One region of the Nonomuraea sp. CA-143628 genome, then DNA from elsewhere that is predicted to be linked to it. Evidence: predicted binding sites of a transcription regulator. Region 1 holds the regulator's gene; the other holds the start of a gene.
What was found. Region 1 encodes LexA, which represses DNA repair genes until DNA is damaged. Its sites were predicted from a motif close to TCGAACANNTGTTCGA; they were not measured.
Positions count from the first base shown of each region.

Region 1 (8,048 bases):
CACCGCATCCCCATCGATGAAACGACGAGGATCAGCCAGGATCGCCTTGACAGGTGGCAGCGCGTCCAGACTCGCTGCCGGCCACACAACAGCACGTTGTCCGCGGTCGGCCAGAGCGACGAGTTCGCCGTTCGCCCCGAGCGCCTTATCGACAGCCATCGCGACGGGCATGCTCGGGAAGCGTCGCCCGGTTTCGAGATCGGCGATATGGCTCTTGCTGCAGTGGGCCAGGCTGGCCAGCTCCCGGAGGGACATATCTGCTCGTAGGCGTCGGAGCGCCTCGCCGAACGTTTCTATCCCCATACGGCGCTCCCGTCGTGTCCGCACGGTGGCGTCCGCGTGGTGTCCGCAATTCTGCGGACACCCCTGCGGACAGGCCGCCCCTAGCCCATCACTGACAGTGCTGACGACGCTACTACTGCGGGCTGCATCTACCAGGGCCCTTACCGCAAAAGGCGGCCCCGGCCACAGTGCGCGAACACCGGGAGATCTGGGACCTAGATCAGGAACCGAGGTCCTGACCCCAAGACCTGAGAAGATCCACCTCACGAAAGAGCATCACCATGACAGCTGAACCAGCCATCACGACCCGCACCATCGCCGTACCTGACCTCGAGCCCGTGTGGTTCCTGGAGCTGGAGCTCACCCTCACCTGTCAACTCAGGTGCGGGCACTGCTACAACAAGTCGAGCCCCGCAGAGTCGCACGGCAGCATGACCCGCTACGACTGGGAGCAGGTGAGCGGTGCCGCCCCGGCCGCCGGCATCCGGCGCGTCCAGCTCATCGGCGGCGAGCCCACCATGCACCCCGACTTCCTGCCGCTGGCCGAGTACGCTCTGCGCGCCGGCCTGGAGCTGCAGGTGTTCTCCAACCTGTACCACGTCACGCCCGCGATGTGGGAGCTGTACGCCAAGCCTCGCGTCACGCTGGCGACCAGCTACTACAGCGACGTGGCGGAGCTGCACGACAGGGTCACCCGCCAACCCAGGTCCCACATGCGGACCCGGGCGGCGATCGTCAAGGCGTTGGAATGTGGCATCCCGCTCAAGGTAGCGATCGTCGAGACGTTTGAGGGCCAGCGCGCCTACGAGGCCCACGCTGAGATGAAGGCCCTCGGCGTCCCGAACCTCGCTCCGGTCGATCGGATGCGCGGCATCGGCAGGGCCACTGAGGGGACGGGCATCGAGGCGACTTGTGCCGAACTGTGCGGCCAGTGCGGCAACGGCCGCGCCGCCGTCAATCCGGACGGGGACGTCACCATGTGCGTCATGTCGCGGTTCCTGCCCCCAGCCGGGAACGTGCGCAAGACACCGATCGGCGAGATCCTCAACGGCCCGGCCTGGAACGCTCTGCTGCCGCTGGTGCCCCGACTCGGTGACGAACCGCCTTGCGCGCCGATATCGGAGTGCCCGCCGGCGAGCGACGGCAACGACTGCCCGCCCGCCTCCACAGAGTGCGAGGGAAACGCGCTGCTCCTGCCCATCCCCGCCGTCAACCTCCGCAAGGCGGGAAACCAGTGAACGACCCGAACCCGGCGAGTGAATACTTGCTCATGGACTCCTGGAAGGACCACGCTCGCCAGCTCGCCGTCGCGGTGGCCCCGCCCGGGTCGCGATGGCGCGCTCTGGTCGCCAACACCCAACGTCACCCGTTCGTGCCCCGTTGGTGGGCGAAGACGTCCAAGGGCTGGCAACCGCGCATCGGCGACGGTGACCACGATCGGTGGCTGGCCGCCGCGTACCGCGACTGGACCCTCGTCACCCGAGTGGGCGACGTCCACGCCGACCACGCCAAGCCCGACGCTCTCCTGCAAGGGTCCCCGACGTCGTCGAGCACGCTGCCTGGCTTGCTCGTACAGATGTTCCGGCACGCCTCGATCGACAGCCGGTCTACCGTCCTGGACGTGGGCACCGGCACCGGCTACGGCACGGCTCTCCTGTGCGCTCGGCTCGGCCACCCGAGGGTCACGGCGATCGACGTGGACCCGTATCTCACAGCGGCCGCCGAGAAGCGGCTGGACGAGATCGGCTACCGGCCGCAGCTCCTCACCGCGGACGCCACGGCGGGCCCGCTGCCCGGAGAATGGGACCGGATCATCGCCACCGTGGCCGTCAAACCGATCCCGCGCTGCTGGCTGGCCGCGTTGAAGCCGGGCGGCCGGCTGGTGACCACGATCATCGGTACGAGCCTGATCATCACCGCCGACAAGCAGCAGGACGGAGGGGCGGCCGGCAGGGTCGAGTGGGACCGCGCCGGGTTCATGCGCACCCGGCACGGCAGCGACTATCCGGCGCGTAACTGGGACGCCCTCGAGCACGCCCGCACCGAGGAGGGTGAGCAGGTCGAATCCAGCCCTTTCCCGGTGATGGACGTGGTCAACGCGTGGGACGTCAGCACGATGCTGGAACTTGTCGCGCCCGGCATCGAGCACCGCTTCATCACCTACGACGACAAGCCCGACCGGGTTGCGCTCATGGGCCATGAGGATGGGTCGTGGGCCCGCGCCGAGGAGCGAGATGGCAAGGTGACCGTCCACCAGGGCGGGAAGCGCCGCCTTTACGGCTTCCTGGACCAGGTGCGCGATCACTGGCTGACGTTCGGGGAACTGCCGATCCGTGGCGCGCAGGCGGCCATCAATCCCGAGGGAGTGATCACGCTCAAGCGTGGCCGGTGGACCGCCACCATCCGATAGACCATTCCCTGCTGCGGGCCAGTCCTTGTGATGGCCCGCAGCCACCCGGTGGCCTGATTCTGTGGGTGAGTAGCAGTTGCCGGGTCAACTCGTCAGGGTCGGTTGTTCTTGCCGTCCAGCCATAGCGTGTCGGACTCATCGCGATGGGAACTCGAGCTGCCGACGTGTTTGGCGTCGATCTTCGGCCCCTTTTTGATCACGTGCACCAACGCCATCGCGTGTCCACGTCCGAGGTCATAGTCCTGCTTCAGCCAGTCAGTGATCACTCCGGCTTTCACGGACGGCTCGTCGAAGCCGCGCTCCTTCGCCAGAGCGATGAACTCACGTGGAGTCAGTCCGGTCTTGGCCTCGATGTTGTCGAGGTATGCCTGGAACGACATGCGTTCTCTCCATTCCGTGGGGGAAGCCCTGCGAGCTGCAAGCTTGTATTTTGCAAGTACGATCTGTCAACTGAATCATGGGATAAGATCTGCATCATGGCGTCTCGGGAGTACGGACAGTTCTGCGGCCTGGCCCGCGCGATGGAGATGGTCGGCGAACGGTGGAGCATGCTGATCATCCGTAACCTGCTCACCGGGGCCCAGCGCTTCACGGACCTGCGCAGGGGCTTGCCCGCGATCCCGACCAACATCCTTTCGGCCCGCCTCAAACAACTCGAAGAGATGGGACTGGCCACCCGTCGCGCCCTTCGGCATCCCGAACGTGCGGTCGTCTACGAGCTCACCGACTACGGACGCGACCTCGAGCCGGCGCTGATCGCGCTGGGCCGCTGGGGCGCGCGGACGCTCGCCGAGCCTCGCCCAGGCGAGCTCGTCACCGCCGAATCAGTCGCCATGTCCTTCCGTACCACGTACCGGCCGGAAGCCGCCCTAGGAGCCACCGTCGGCTACGAGGTCCGCATGGGCGATCACACGCTCCGCCTGCAGATCATCGATGGAATACTCACAGTCGGCATCGGCCCGCACCCCGCCCCCGACCTCGTCATCGAACGGCTGACCGGCCACCCCATCCGCGAACTGATGAGTGGCAGCAAGGCCCCCAACGAAGTGCTCCACGACGGCAGCGTGCGCGTAGAAGGCGATCCCGTGCTACTCAGTCGATTCGCCGAGATGTTCCGCTTCTGATCAACAGGCCGGCCATGCCGTTCACCCCGGCCTGATCCCTTCCTCGAAGCCTCAGGATCTCGCGGGTCTGTCCAGGAAGTGATTCAACGAGATTTCTGCTGGCGGGATGGCCGCGCGGATGCTGCAGGCGGAAGCGGATCTCCGCCAGGCGCTTGCGGGATCTGGGCGGCTCGCTCGTCCCGCAGGAGCCGTGCGGCGTCGGCCCGTGGTTCCGGGGTGTCGGCAACGCCATCGGACCTTAATAGCTATCAGGAGTCCAGCGGACACGTTGATGACGTCGGCAAGATCTCTCTTTGGTGCGCCGATTTCCGCCAGCAGTCGGTCGCGGGGTCCGGCCGCCTACGATCCAGTCCTTGACCCCGAGGCCGACGGCCTGCCATCCGTTTCCTGTCCTGAGACCGGCGTTCTGGCCGCATGGCTGATGGCCGTACTTCTGGGGGTGCGCGGACGGGGGCATGGCAGGCGTGTTGCCTGCCATGCCCCCGTCGCATGTGTACGGCGCCGATGCCGTACGCCGTACGGCGGGCGCATCACCCTGTCATGCGTGTGGTGCTAGAGGCGGCGGAGGACTGCCACGACCTTGCCCAGGACGCTGGCCTCGTCGCCCGGGATCGGGTCGTAGTTGGCGTTGTGGGGCACCAGCCAGACGTGGCCGTCCTTGCGCTTGAACGTCTTCACCGTGGCCTCGCCCTCGATCATGGCCGCCACGATGTCGCCGCTCTCCGCGACCGGCTGCTGGCGGACGACGACCCAGTCGCCGTCGGCGATGGCGGCGTCGATCATCGAATCACCGGCGACCTGCAGGAGGAAGAGGGTGCCTTCACCGACCAGTTGCTTGGGCAGGGCGAAGACGTCTTCGACGCTCTCCTCGGCGAGGATAGGCCCACCGGCGGCGATCCGGCCGACCAGCGGCACGTATGCGGCCGTGGGCCTGCTCACCGGAGAGTCGGACTCGTTGGCGGCGTCGGGATCGACCCAGAGCACGGGCTCGCCGGGCAGACGCACCTCGAGCGCGCGCGGCCGGTGGGGGTCGCGTCTCAGGTAGCCCTTGCGCTGCAACGCCGTCAGCTGGTGCGACACGCTGGACGTGCTGGTCAGTTGCACGGCCTCGCCGATCTCGCGCATGGACGGCGGGTAGCCCCGCTGTTGGACCGAGTCGCGAATCACCTCGAGGATCTTGCGTTGCCTGGGTGTCAGGCCCAGGGAGTCACGCCGACGCACCGCGAGGTCACTGACCCCGTTGGCGTCATCCCGATCGCTCATGATCTGCCTCCTCGCCCGGCGGCCCGCCTCACCGGCGAATCTCCCGGTCCGTGGTCTTCGTGTCGCACACAGCGACCGTATCGCTGTTGAAGATCATCTTCAAACAATTGTTCGAGTCTTCCTCGAAATTGTTGGCAGCGTGGTGTACAACATCGTACGGGAGTTCGATCGACACCGTGTTCGATTTGCCGATCTTTATTGGGTCTTTTTTTCGGGCCGGGACGGCTGGGAGGTCACACATGCGAGCGACCACCATCACAGATGCGACCAGCGACGACGTCAAGCGACTCACCCTCCTGGCAGACGCCACCCGGCGGCCGGTGGCAGAGGGCGGAAACACGGGTGACGACCGAGGGGACGGTTGTCGGGGCGGCGATTCCGCCAACCGGCCAGATGCCGACGGGCCGGATGCCGACGGGCCGGATGCCAACGGGCCAGGTCGCGAACGCCCGCATACTCGTGACAGCTCCGACAGCCGGGCTCCGGGGTCCGTCGGTTCAGGGCCGGTTGGATCGGCGTCTGTTGGTCCGAGGTCTGCTGGTCCAGGGTCTGCTGGTTCGGCGTCTGGCGATTCGGGGTCGGCCGGTCCGAGGCCTGGCGGTCCGGCGTCGGCCGGTTCGGGATCCGGTGGTTCGGGGTTCGCCGGTCCGGGGTCCGCTGTTTCGGGACCAGAAGGCCGTCTCGGGATAGCGGGAGGGGCCCGTTCCGGAGTCGGGGGTGCGGGTCGTCTGCGGAGTGGGGGCGCGGGCATTCGCGAGGGTGGAGACGGAGGCCGTATCGGCAGGGAAGGCGGAGCACGGCCTGCGCGCGGGGGCGGGGGTCGTCCCGAATACGGCAGTGGGGGCCGTCCGGGGGGAGGCGGCGTACGTACCGGGGGAGGATCGGCTGGCAGAGGGCCTCTCAGCCGTCGGGCTGCGGCGCAGGGGAGACCGCTCCTGTGGTTGGTGCCGGCGCCACGCCCTGACGCCGACGACACACTGCCGCCTGGTGGAAGTGTGCGACCCACGGACGCGACCGGGCGCCCAGAGGAGCCCGCAAGTTCAGCGGAAGCCGGGCGATCGGTGGAGTCCGGGAGCTCCTCGCTTCGGGCGGGCGACGGCCGCGCGGAGGGCCCTCTGCGCGATGCGGGCGTTCGGCCCAGTGAGGCAGAAAGCCGACCCGGGGGCCGGTCCCGTGGGGCGAGTGGCCGGTCCGAGGGTCGATCCCGTGAAGCGGATGGCCAGTCTGAGAGCCGGTCCCGGGAGGCAGGGCGCCGGTCCGAGAGCCGGCGCCGTGGGGCGGGTGGCCGGTCCGAAGGCCGGTCTCAGGAATCGGGTGGCCGGTCCGAGCTTCGGTCTGGGGAGGCTGTGGTCCCCTCAGAGGGGCGGGCGCGCCGGGTGGGTGGTCGACACCCTGCGCGGTCAAAGCGTGTGGGAGGGCGTGCCGGGGGCCGGGCTCGGGAAGTGGCAGGTCGTTCCGGTGGCCGGGTCCGTGAGGTGCCGGGCTCGCACACGCGCCGTCCCCGGCGTAAGGGTGGCCTGCCCGCCGATCGGACCCGTCTGTCCAGGAGGCAGGCCGGCGTCACTCGACGGGGGCGGCGTAATCCTCCCGTACGGCTCACGCGACGGGGGCGGGCCGTACTGGTGATGGCCATGGCTCTGCTGTCCCTGGGCGGCTTCTGGCTCGGCACCCGCGCGGTCAGCCAGGCGTCCGCGGCGCCCGCCGTACCGAGTCATGCGGGTCTGCCGTGGGTGACCGTCCACGAGGGGGACACTCTCTGGACGATCGCCGACGCGATGGCTCCCGACGAGGGCGATCCTGGAGCGGTCGTGAGCGAGATCAAGCGGCTGAACGGCCTGCCCAGCTCGCTCATCCGCCCCGGCAGCCGCCTGTACGTCCCGAGCGCCCACGCCCTGCCGTAAGCCTCGAACAGTCCTGATCGGTGCCGTGCGGAGGCCGTGCCGCCCGGTGTCAGTGCCGTAACCGTGTGTTGCTGTGTGATGTCGTTCGGCCCCGACGCGGTCCCGTTCTCAACCGGTGGGCGATACGGTCCGTCCCCAACCCAAAGCGCGGAGACGAGCGCGTACGGATGTGCCGTACGAGATGCCTGTGAGCCGTGTTCACCCACGTGAGACCGGCCAACCAACGTGACCAGCGAGGCGAGGAACACACCCCCACCGGCCGGTGTTGACGACGACACGCCCGAGCCGGACCAAGGTGGCTGCGCTGATCAGCGACTTCGGCGGCAAGGCCCCGTCCAACTTGCGTTCATGGTCGCTCGCTTCTACGGTTGGACCACAACATCTAGTAGTTACACCGATGTAGTTCACCACAAATTGTGTTTCTCTGACCGCACCATGGCGAGCCGTGGGGCGTGCGCGAGCGTACGCAGAAGAGTGCTTTACGCCTGTGGTGACCACACGGTCGAGGAGGGCGAGCAAACGTGCACTGTCCGTTCTGTCGTCATCCCGACACGAGGGTCATCGACAGCCGCTCGACAGAGGACGGCGCGGCCATTCGGCGCCGCCGTACCTGTCCGGAATGCGGGCGCCGGTTCACCACGCAGGAGACCGTACTGCTGATGGTGAGCAAGCGCAGCGGAGTAACGGAGCCGTTTTCGCGTGACAAGGTCGTCGCGGGCGTGCGACGGGCCTGCCAGGGCAGGCCGGTGAGCGAGGATTCGCTGGCGCAATTGGGCCAGCGCGTCGAGGAGGCCATCCGGGCCAAGGGTGCCGCCGAGCTCCCCTCCAACGAGGTGGGGCTGGCGATCCTGGGTCCGTTGCGGGAGTTGGACGAGGTGGCCTACTTGCGATTCGCATCGGTATATCGCGGTTTCGAGAGCCTGGCGGACTTCGAGGCCGAGATCGAACAGTTGAAGGCGGAGAAGGGGGAGTCATGACGGAGACGGCCAGCGGTTCAGTCGCGCGCGGAGGTAAGCGTCCGCGTAAAGGGCTCAAGATGAAGCGCATCTTCACCAAGCCCGGTGTGCA
Region 1 is NZ_CP192072.1:3,483,622-3,491,669, forward strand. Features, by position in the region: gene ACQP2T_RS16295 (helix-turn-helix domain-containing protein) at 1-255, opposite strand, end outside; gene ACQP2T_RS16300 (radical SAM protein) at 564-1,520, shown strand; gene ACQP2T_RS16305 (methyltransferase domain-containing protein) at 1,517-2,692, shown strand; gene ACQP2T_RS16310 (DUF4287 domain-containing protein) at 2,785-3,072, opposite strand; gene ACQP2T_RS16315 (winged helix-turn-helix transcriptional regulator) at 3,169-3,816, shown strand; gene lexA (transcriptional repressor LexA) at 4,369-5,079, opposite strand; gene ACQP2T_RS16325 (hypothetical protein) at 5,108-5,362, opposite strand; gene ACQP2T_RS16330 (LysM peptidoglycan-binding domain-containing protein) at 6,711-6,980, shown strand; gene nrdR (transcriptional regulator NrdR) at 7,502-7,957, shown strand; gene ACQP2T_RS16340 (vitamin B12-dependent ribonucleotide reductase) at 7,954-8,048, shown strand, end outside.

Region 2 (8,048 bases), 1.4 Mb from region 1:
AGCCAGGCGGTGTTGGCCGACAGCATGTACGGCGGCTGGTCGTAGAAGGAGGTGATGCCGAAGTTGCCTTTGACCAGGTTGGCCACGCCGGGCAGGAAGTTGTTGCTGAGGTCCATGCCCTTCTGGAGCAGCATGCCCAAGGCGACCTCGTTGCTGGGGGTGGCGACGTCGACGATGTACTTCGGCTTGGGATCCATCTTGAGCGCCGTCCTGCCCCACCAGTCGTCCCGCTTGACCAGGACCACCCGGTCCTGGTCGTGGCTCTGGAACTTGTACGCCCCGGTGCCGACCGGATCGTCGTTGACCCCGTTGAGCACGTCTTCTTCCGAACGGCCGCGCCAGATGTGCTCGGGCACGACGACGCGGTTGTAGAGGTTGTAGTCCCACTCCTGGTAGTTGGCCTTGGCGAAGGTGAAGCGGACCGTCTGGGCGTCGGGCGCCTCGACGCTCTTGAGCCAGTCCCAGACGTTGTGGAACGGGACCGTCTTCATCTTGCCCAGCTCGTAGGAGAACACGACGTCCTTGGCGGTCATCGGCTGGCCGTCCGCCCACGTGATGCCGGTGCGGATCTTCGCCTCGTACACCGTGTCGCTCGTCCAGCCGCCGCTCTCGGCCAGCCACGGGGTCAGCTTGGCGGCGTTGGGGTCGTAGTGGAACAGCGTCTCGTAGACCAGCCCTTTGGTGCCGACCGCGGAGTCCCATTCGCGGATCGGGTTGAAGTTGGCCGGTGGCCCCCACTGGGTGCCCGTCGTGTAGAGAGTCTGGTTGCGGGGCAGCGAGCCTGGATTGCCGGGGTTCGCGGCGGGCGCGCTCGCCGGCTGGGAGTTCGGAGCGGTCGGCGTGGCGCCGCCGCCGGTACATGCGGCGGCGGCCAGGGCCGTCGCCAGGAGCGGAATCAGGATCCGCGCCCCTTCGCGCATCTCGCTCTCCTTACCCCGCCGCCGTCGGCGGAGGTTCGACCGTCTGTCGCCCCGAACTGAACCGGGTAAGTACCCGCGAACGTAAATTTGCGCGCGGGGCGCGTCAATAGCCGAGGGAGATTCGGGCAGCGATTAGCGCCGCCTATCGCTCCGATGGGCGGCAGGCGGATGAAAGTTTCAGGCGGCGCCGGCTAACCGGTTCGCCACGTCACGGGGCTCGTACTCAGCGGACGCGCGCCTCGTCACGGGGCTTCGTCCTCAGCGCACGCCGCGCGGCCTGAACTGGATGCTGATGCGCGGCCCGGTGGGGCGGGTGGTCTTGGGGATGGCGTGCTCCCACGTGCGCTGGCAGCTGCCGCCCATCACGATGAGGTCGCCGTGCCCCAGATCGTGCCGGATCGACGCGCCGCCGCCCCGGGGGCGCAGCAGCAGCGGGCGCGGGGCGCCGACCGAGATGATCGCGACCATGGTGTCCTCGCTGCCGCCCCTGCCCAGGGTGTCGCCGTGCCAGGCCACGCTGTCGCGGCCGTCGCGGTAGAAGCAGAGCCCGGCCGTGCGGAACGGCTCCCCGAGCTCCTCGGCGTAGCGCTCGTTGAGCGCGCGCAGGGCGTCGTCGAGCGCCGGGTCGGGCAGTGGCTCGTCCTCGTCGTAGAAAGCGAGCAGCCGCGGCACGTCGACGACTTTGTCGTACATCCGGCGCCGTTCGGCCCGCCACGGCACCACCTCGCACAGCCGGGAGAACAGCGCGTCGGCCTCCGCCAGCCAGCCGGGCCCGAAGTCGATCCACGCCCCGCGCTCCAGAGGCGTCCGGCGGATCGCCGAGCCGACGAGCTCGTCGGCTCCGAGCAGAGAAGCTTGGAAAACAGCCGTCATGGCATCAAGTGTAGGCGATCGTTCAAACATTCATTCGATTAGGTGCGCAGACCGGCTGCGCCCGGCCTGTGACGGCCGGGCGCGCGGCTCGTCGTCCCACCCGCCCGGTCTGTACGGCACGCAGCCCGTACAGACCGGGGCGGCCACGCAGGCCGCCGATCCCCACGGGTCCAGTATCGGGTATCCCCGCCCGTCACGCCTGTTACCTCACTGCCCGTTTGTGCCATTTGCTGCCGGGCCGTTTACTGCCGGGCCGTTTACTGCCGGACCGGTTGCCGCTGAGACGATCAGGTGCGGCCGCGATGGGCGGCGACGCGTTCGCGGGTGGCGCACCGCGTGCTGCAGTAGCGCCGCGGGCTGCCGCCCCCCAGGTCCAGGTACGGCCGGCGGCAGGTGGCCGAGGCGCACAGCCCGCCCGGCATGCGCTGGTGATCGGCCAGCAGGACGGCCAGCGCCAGGGCCGAGGAGGCCAGGAACCACTCCCCCCACGGCGCGTAGTCGTCGCCGTCCACGTGCAGGTGCCACGGAGTCGTGTCCCCGTGGTTCGTCAGGCGGGGCGCCCGCGCGGCCGTCGCCAGAAGATCGTTCAGCCGGGCGGCCGCCAGATCGGGACCGGCCGCGGCGAAGACGGCGACCAGCCGCTCCGCCGCGGCCCGCATCGCCGCCAGGTCTGCCTCGCCCAGGTCCAGGTCGCCGGTTTCGCCGTGGTCGCGCAGCACCCGCGCGACCGACTCCGCCGACGGCTCCTCGTGCAGCAGCGCGACGCACAGATCCACGGCCCGGGCCGCCATCGCTTTGGTCGAGTGAACCGCCACGCCAGCAGCGTATGCCCGCGAACACCGAAACGGCGGGGCTCCCCCAGCCCTGCGGACACGGAAACGGCAGGGCTCCCCCAGCCCCGCCGTGCCGCGTCTAACCTGAGGAGAGCTCAGCCGCCGCAGGCCGCGAAGACGTAGCTGTCCTTCAGGAGCGAGTAGTGGTCCCGGACCTTGACGGCCCCGGTTTCGGTGTCGATCTGGACGATCGTCATCTTGTTCGCCTTGCCGTCGGGGTACTGCACGAGGTGCAGCGTCACCTGCCGGTCGCCGGTCCAGTCGATCATGTTGAGCTCGCCGGCCGGCAGCTTGACCTTCCGCTTGGCGATGACCTGGTCGCTCTGCATGTCGTACAGGACGAGCTGGGACTTGGCGCCGCCCATGACGACGTTCGCGGTCGTCCGGCCGTCGGCCGCGAGGGCCGACGGGGCGTTCGAGGCGACGATCTGCGGCGGCGTGGCCCGGTACAGCTGCTCGCCGGACTCGCTGTAGGCGATCAGGTCCGTGACCGACTCGTCGGCGGAGACCTCGGTCAGCAGCTCGCCGCCGTCGGCGCTGAAGCCGAGCAGCGTCTGCGCGCCGGGCGTCGAGCCGAGCAGGGCGCCGGTGCCCGTGTCGAAGATCCGCGTCTTCACCGCCTTGTTGGTGCCGAACACGGCCGCGAGCCGGCCGCCGTCGTCGGAGAGCTGGAACGTCACGTCGTACTGGGCCACGCGCGGCAGCGCGTCCTTGGCGAAGACCTTCACCCCGCCCCCCATGGTCCGTACGGCCAGCCGCCCGGACTTGTCGAAGTACGCGACGCGCTGACCATTGCCGCTGACGGCGATGGGCGCGACCTGGGTGTGCGACGACTTGCCGTTCGCCTCGCGGGCGATGGTCTCGGCGTCGGGCAGGGAGCCCTTCTCCCCGCTGTGCATCACCAGCCGCCACCCCCCGCACGGCCGCTGCTCGCCCTTGACCGTGCAGCCCTTGACCGAGGCGTAGCGGATGCCGTCGTGGTGGTCGTGCGGCATGGCCTGGGCGGCCTGAGGCGCGGTCACCAGGGCGGCCAGCCCTGCCGCGATCGCCACGGCGATCCTGATCTTCATGGTGTCACTCCCCTGCCACTCTGAAGGCGTACCTGGTCTTGCTGATCGAGTACTTGTCCGTCTGCGTGGCGGCGCCGGTCTGCGTGTCGACGGTGAACTCCCGTACCACCGCCGTCGAGCCTTCGTCGCCTGTCTGCACGTGCACCATGAGCCGCCCGTCCGCGGTCCACTGGGCGAGGTACGGCGTCTGTGCCGGCTTCAGCGCCAGATCCACGCCCGCGGAGAGGTCCCCGGTCTCCAGGTCGTAGATCCGCAGCCGAGGGGCCTTCTTGGCTTCCTCGTCCCCCGAGATGATCACCGCGACGGTCTTGCCGTCCGCGGCCAGTGCGGTCATGGCGGAGTTCGCCACGACCTGCGACGGCGTGCGCTTGATCGAGGTGCCGTCGGCCCGGTACGCGATCAGCGTGGAGGTGTTGTCGCGCCTGAAGCGCTGGGCCAGCACCTCGCCCCCATCGCCGCTGAAGCCGCTCATCGAGTCCTTGGCGGGCAGTTCGACGATCTTGCCGGTGGCGATCGTGACCACCTTGGCGGGGACGCGCTCCTTGTCGTCGGTGGAGTCGACCAGCAGCTTGTCCCCCTGGGGCGACAGGTACAGGCTGAGCGGGCTCGTCCCGTACCGCTTGGGCACCAGGGACGCGGCCAGCACCTTGACCGGTCCGCCCGCCACCTGCCGTACGACGATGCGGTGGTCGCCGGCCCGCTCGTAGGCGATCACGCGGCCGTCGCCGCTGATGGCGAACACGCCGGCGTCGTCGAGCTTCCTGCCCTTGCCGTCGATCTCGGCGGCGGCGGCGTCCTTGACGGTGAGCTTCCCGCCGTCACGCGTGATCAGCTGCCAGTGGCCGCAGGGGTAGGTGGTCTCGGTCTTCTTGTCGGTGCAGGTCTTGATCCAGGCCGCCCGGACCTGGGAAGGGCCTGCTTGGGCGTGCGCGGCGGGGGGAGTGATCCCCAGCCCGCCGATGACCGCCGACGCGAGGAGCGCGGCGGCCGCTGAGGTGTGCCTCATGGTGGTGTTCCCTTCACTCGTCCGGTTAGATAGCGGCGGAGTGAAACGGGTTGATCACAGGTGAGACACATTCATGTGCCCGCCAGGACAGGTGGTCAGCGCAGCGGGCGGCGGCCCGGGAAGCCCAGGTCCGTGCGGTGATACCAGGTCAGCTCGGTCTCGCCCTCGATCCAGCACAGGCGTACGGACACCCCGTCGAGCACGGCGGGAAAGTCGATGAGGACCGGCGCGATCCCCTTCACCTCGATGCCCTGCCCGGTCCAGGTGCTCAGGATCTCCTCGATGCGCGCCTCGATCGCCTTCATCTCGGGGATGCCGCCCAGCGCGGACCCGCCGGCGCTCTCGCGGTCGAAGGCGATCTCGGCCAGGTCGGCGCGGGCGGCGATCAGCACGCCGGCTTCGTCGATGATCGAGGGCATGAGCGAGCGCGCCTCGTCGAGGGTGAACGTCCTGGCCATGCCCGAACGCTACCGGTTGGGCGCGCTCGGCGCTTTCACCGGTTGGGCTCGTAGGCGCGCACGAGCAGTTGCTCGGCGTCGTCGAGGTAGGCGTCGAGGAAGGCGGCGGCCTCGTCCGGCCGGTCGGCTTCGAGGAGCTCGAGGAGCTTGCGGTTGCGGGTGACGAACGGCTCGTGGAAGGCGCGCGGGTTCTTCATGACGTGGAAGACCAGCCGCAGCTCGGCCAGGAGCTGGCGCATGGCCTCGTCGAGCCGGGGGCTCTGGTTGAGCGTCACCAGCGCCTGGTGGAAGCGGATGTTGGCGGTGCCCACGCCGCGCCAGTCGTCGTCGGCGGCGGCCCGCTCGGCGTCGGCCACGGCCTCCCTGATCACGGCCAGCTCCTGGCCGCTCGGGCGGCGCCGGACGGCCGCGCCCTCGATCACCCGGCGTACGCGGTAGAGGTCCGCGACGTCCTCGGCCGACAGGATCCGGACGAACACGCCCCTGTTGAGCCGGTGGTCCAGCAGCCCCTCGTGGCCGAGCAGCCGGAACGCCTCGCGCAGCGTGTTGCGCGACACGCCGAGCGCGTCCGCGATGGCCTCCTCGGACAGGCGCTGACCTGGCTCGAAGAAGCCCTCGGTGACACGGTCGCGCAGGATGTCGGCCACCCGCTCGGCCGTGCTGCTGCGGCCCAGCCTGGACCGGTCATGTTCGAGATCCGCAAGGGGGCTGTCCGCCGCGTCATCCACAGTCAACAGGGAATCATCCAACAAACCTCTTGTCGAATTGTTCAACGATCCTTATGTTGATAAGAACCCCCTGATCGAAGGAGCGATGATGACAGGCTCCACGCGGCAGACCCGGCGGGTGATCCTCGCCAGCCTGATCGGCACCTCTTTGGAGTGGTACGACTTCTTCCTCTACACCACCGCGGCGACGCTGGTCTTCGGCAAGCTGTTCTTTCCCACCTTCGACCCGCTCAACGCGACCCTGCTGGCCCTGACGACCAACGCGGTCGCGTTCGTGGCCCGGCCGCTGGGCGGGATCGTGTTCGGCCACTTCGGCGACCGCGCGGGCCGCAAGACCGTGCTGGTCGTGACGCTGCTGGTGATGGGCGTCTCGACGTTCCTCATCGGCGTGCTGCCCGGCTACGACAGCGTCGGCGCGCTCGCGCCGGTCCTGCTGGCCACACTCAGGTTCATACAGGGGCTGGGCCTGGGCGGCGAGTGGGGCGGCGCGGTCATCATGTCGCTGGAGCACGGCGACGACCGCCGTCGCGGCTTCAACGCCAGCTGGCCGCAGGTGGGCGTGCCCGCCGGATACGTGCTGGCCACCGGGACGCTGGCGATCCTGTCCTTCACGCTGTCGGACGCGGCGTTCCTGTCGTGGGGCTGGCGGGTGCCGTTCCTGCTGTCGGGCGTGCTGGTGCTCGTCGGGCTCTGGGTCCGGCTGAAGGTCACGGAGTCGCCGCTGTTCGCGCAGCTGGCCCAGCAGGGCGCCAAGGCGAAGATGCCGCTGCTGGAGGTGCTGCGTACGCACCCGCGCGCGTTGCTGTCGGCCTTCACCGCGCGCATCGGCGTGGACGTGGCCTTCTACACCTTCACCGCCTACATCCTGGTCTACATCACCGGCCCGCTGAAGCTGGAGCGCTCGGTGGGGCTGAACGCGGTGCTGATCGGGTCGGCGCTGCAACTGGCGCTGATCCCGCTGTTCGGCGCGCTGTCGGACCGGGTCGGCAGGCGGCCCGTCTACTTCGCGGGCGTCATCGGCGCCGCGGTCTGGGTGTTCGTCTTCTTCCCGCTGCTCGACACCAAGTCGTTCCCGCTGATCGCCCTGGCCGCGATCGTCGCGCTCATCACCCACGCGGCGATGTACGGCCCGCAGGCCGCCTTCATCGCCGAGCTGTTCAGCACCAGGCTGCGCTACAGCGGCGCGTCCATGGGATACCAGGTCGCCGGGATCGTCGGGGGCGCGCTGGCTCCGATCATCGCGCTGAAGCTGTTCGCCGCGTACGGCACCACGACGGCGGTCTCCCTCTACGTGGTGGCCGCGCTGGCCGTCACGGCCGTCGGCCTGGCCATCGCGCCGGAGACCCGCGACCTGGACATCACCGCCGACCCCGCCGCCGACCCCGGCGACATCCCGCAACGAGCCTGAGCCCGCCGGCTTCAGCGACGTCTCATGACGGGACCTGAGCGTCCCATCCTCGGCCGGACACCGTCCACGTGATCGGCCGTACCCTCCGCAAGTCCTGCCGCGAAATGCGCGGGCGGTGGCTGCCACCGCCGCCCGCGCGGGAGGTCTCCGTGCGCATCACTCTGTCGATCATCCTGGTCCTCGCCGCGCTGCTCGCCATCCCCACCGTCATCGGGGCGATCGGCGGTCTGGAGAGCACCGAAGGCGGCGAGGTCGCCGTCGTCCGCGACGGCGGCTGGTTCGACGACAACCAGGTACGCCAGGTCATCGACCCGGGCTCCGGCCTGACCTGGACGGGCATGTGGTCCTCCGTCCACCCCTATCCCGCGCAGCAGCGCTTCTACACGATCACCGCCGACGCCAAGCGCGCCACCACGCTCGGCGTGGACGTGGTGACGGTGCCGAGCAGCGACGGCGTGAACCTGGGCATCGAGGGCACCCTGTACTTCACGCTCAACCTCGACCACGACGCGCTGAAGAGATTCGACGACAAGTACGGCACGCGCACGTACCGCGCGCAGAACGACGAGTCGCTGGCCGCCTGGGACGGCGACGACGGCTGGTCGGCGTTCTTCGGCCAGGCCGTCCGCCCCGTGGTGGACAACGCGCTACGCGGACAGCTGGGCAACATGCGCTGCGCCGAACTCGTCCCCTCGTGCTCCCTGTTGGTGAACACGGCGCTCAAGGACCAGGGCGCCGACACCAAGGCCCAG
Region 2 is NZ_CP192072.1:4,842,620-4,850,667, reverse strand. Features, by position in the region: gene ACQP2T_RS22180 (ABC transporter substrate-binding protein) at 1-920, opposite strand, end outside; gene ACQP2T_RS22175 (alpha-ketoglutarate-dependent dioxygenase AlkB) at 1,179-1,793, opposite strand; gene ACQP2T_RS22170 (CGNR zinc finger domain-containing protein) at 2,081-2,608, opposite strand; gene ACQP2T_RS22165 (hypothetical protein) at 2,722-3,696, opposite strand; gene ACQP2T_RS22160 (hypothetical protein) at 3,701-4,702, opposite strand; gene ACQP2T_RS22155 (DUF2203 domain-containing protein) at 4,798-5,160, opposite strand; gene ACQP2T_RS22150 (GntR family transcriptional regulator) at 5,196-5,888, opposite strand; gene ACQP2T_RS22145 (MFS transporter) at 5,974-7,296, shown strand; gene ACQP2T_RS22140 (SPFH domain-containing protein) at 7,446-8,048, shown strand, end outside.
Region 2: ACQP2T_RS22175 (alpha-ketoglutarate-dependent dioxygenase AlkB) is a predicted target of LexA. The motif match lies at 1,816-1,831, and genes of this name have one in related genera.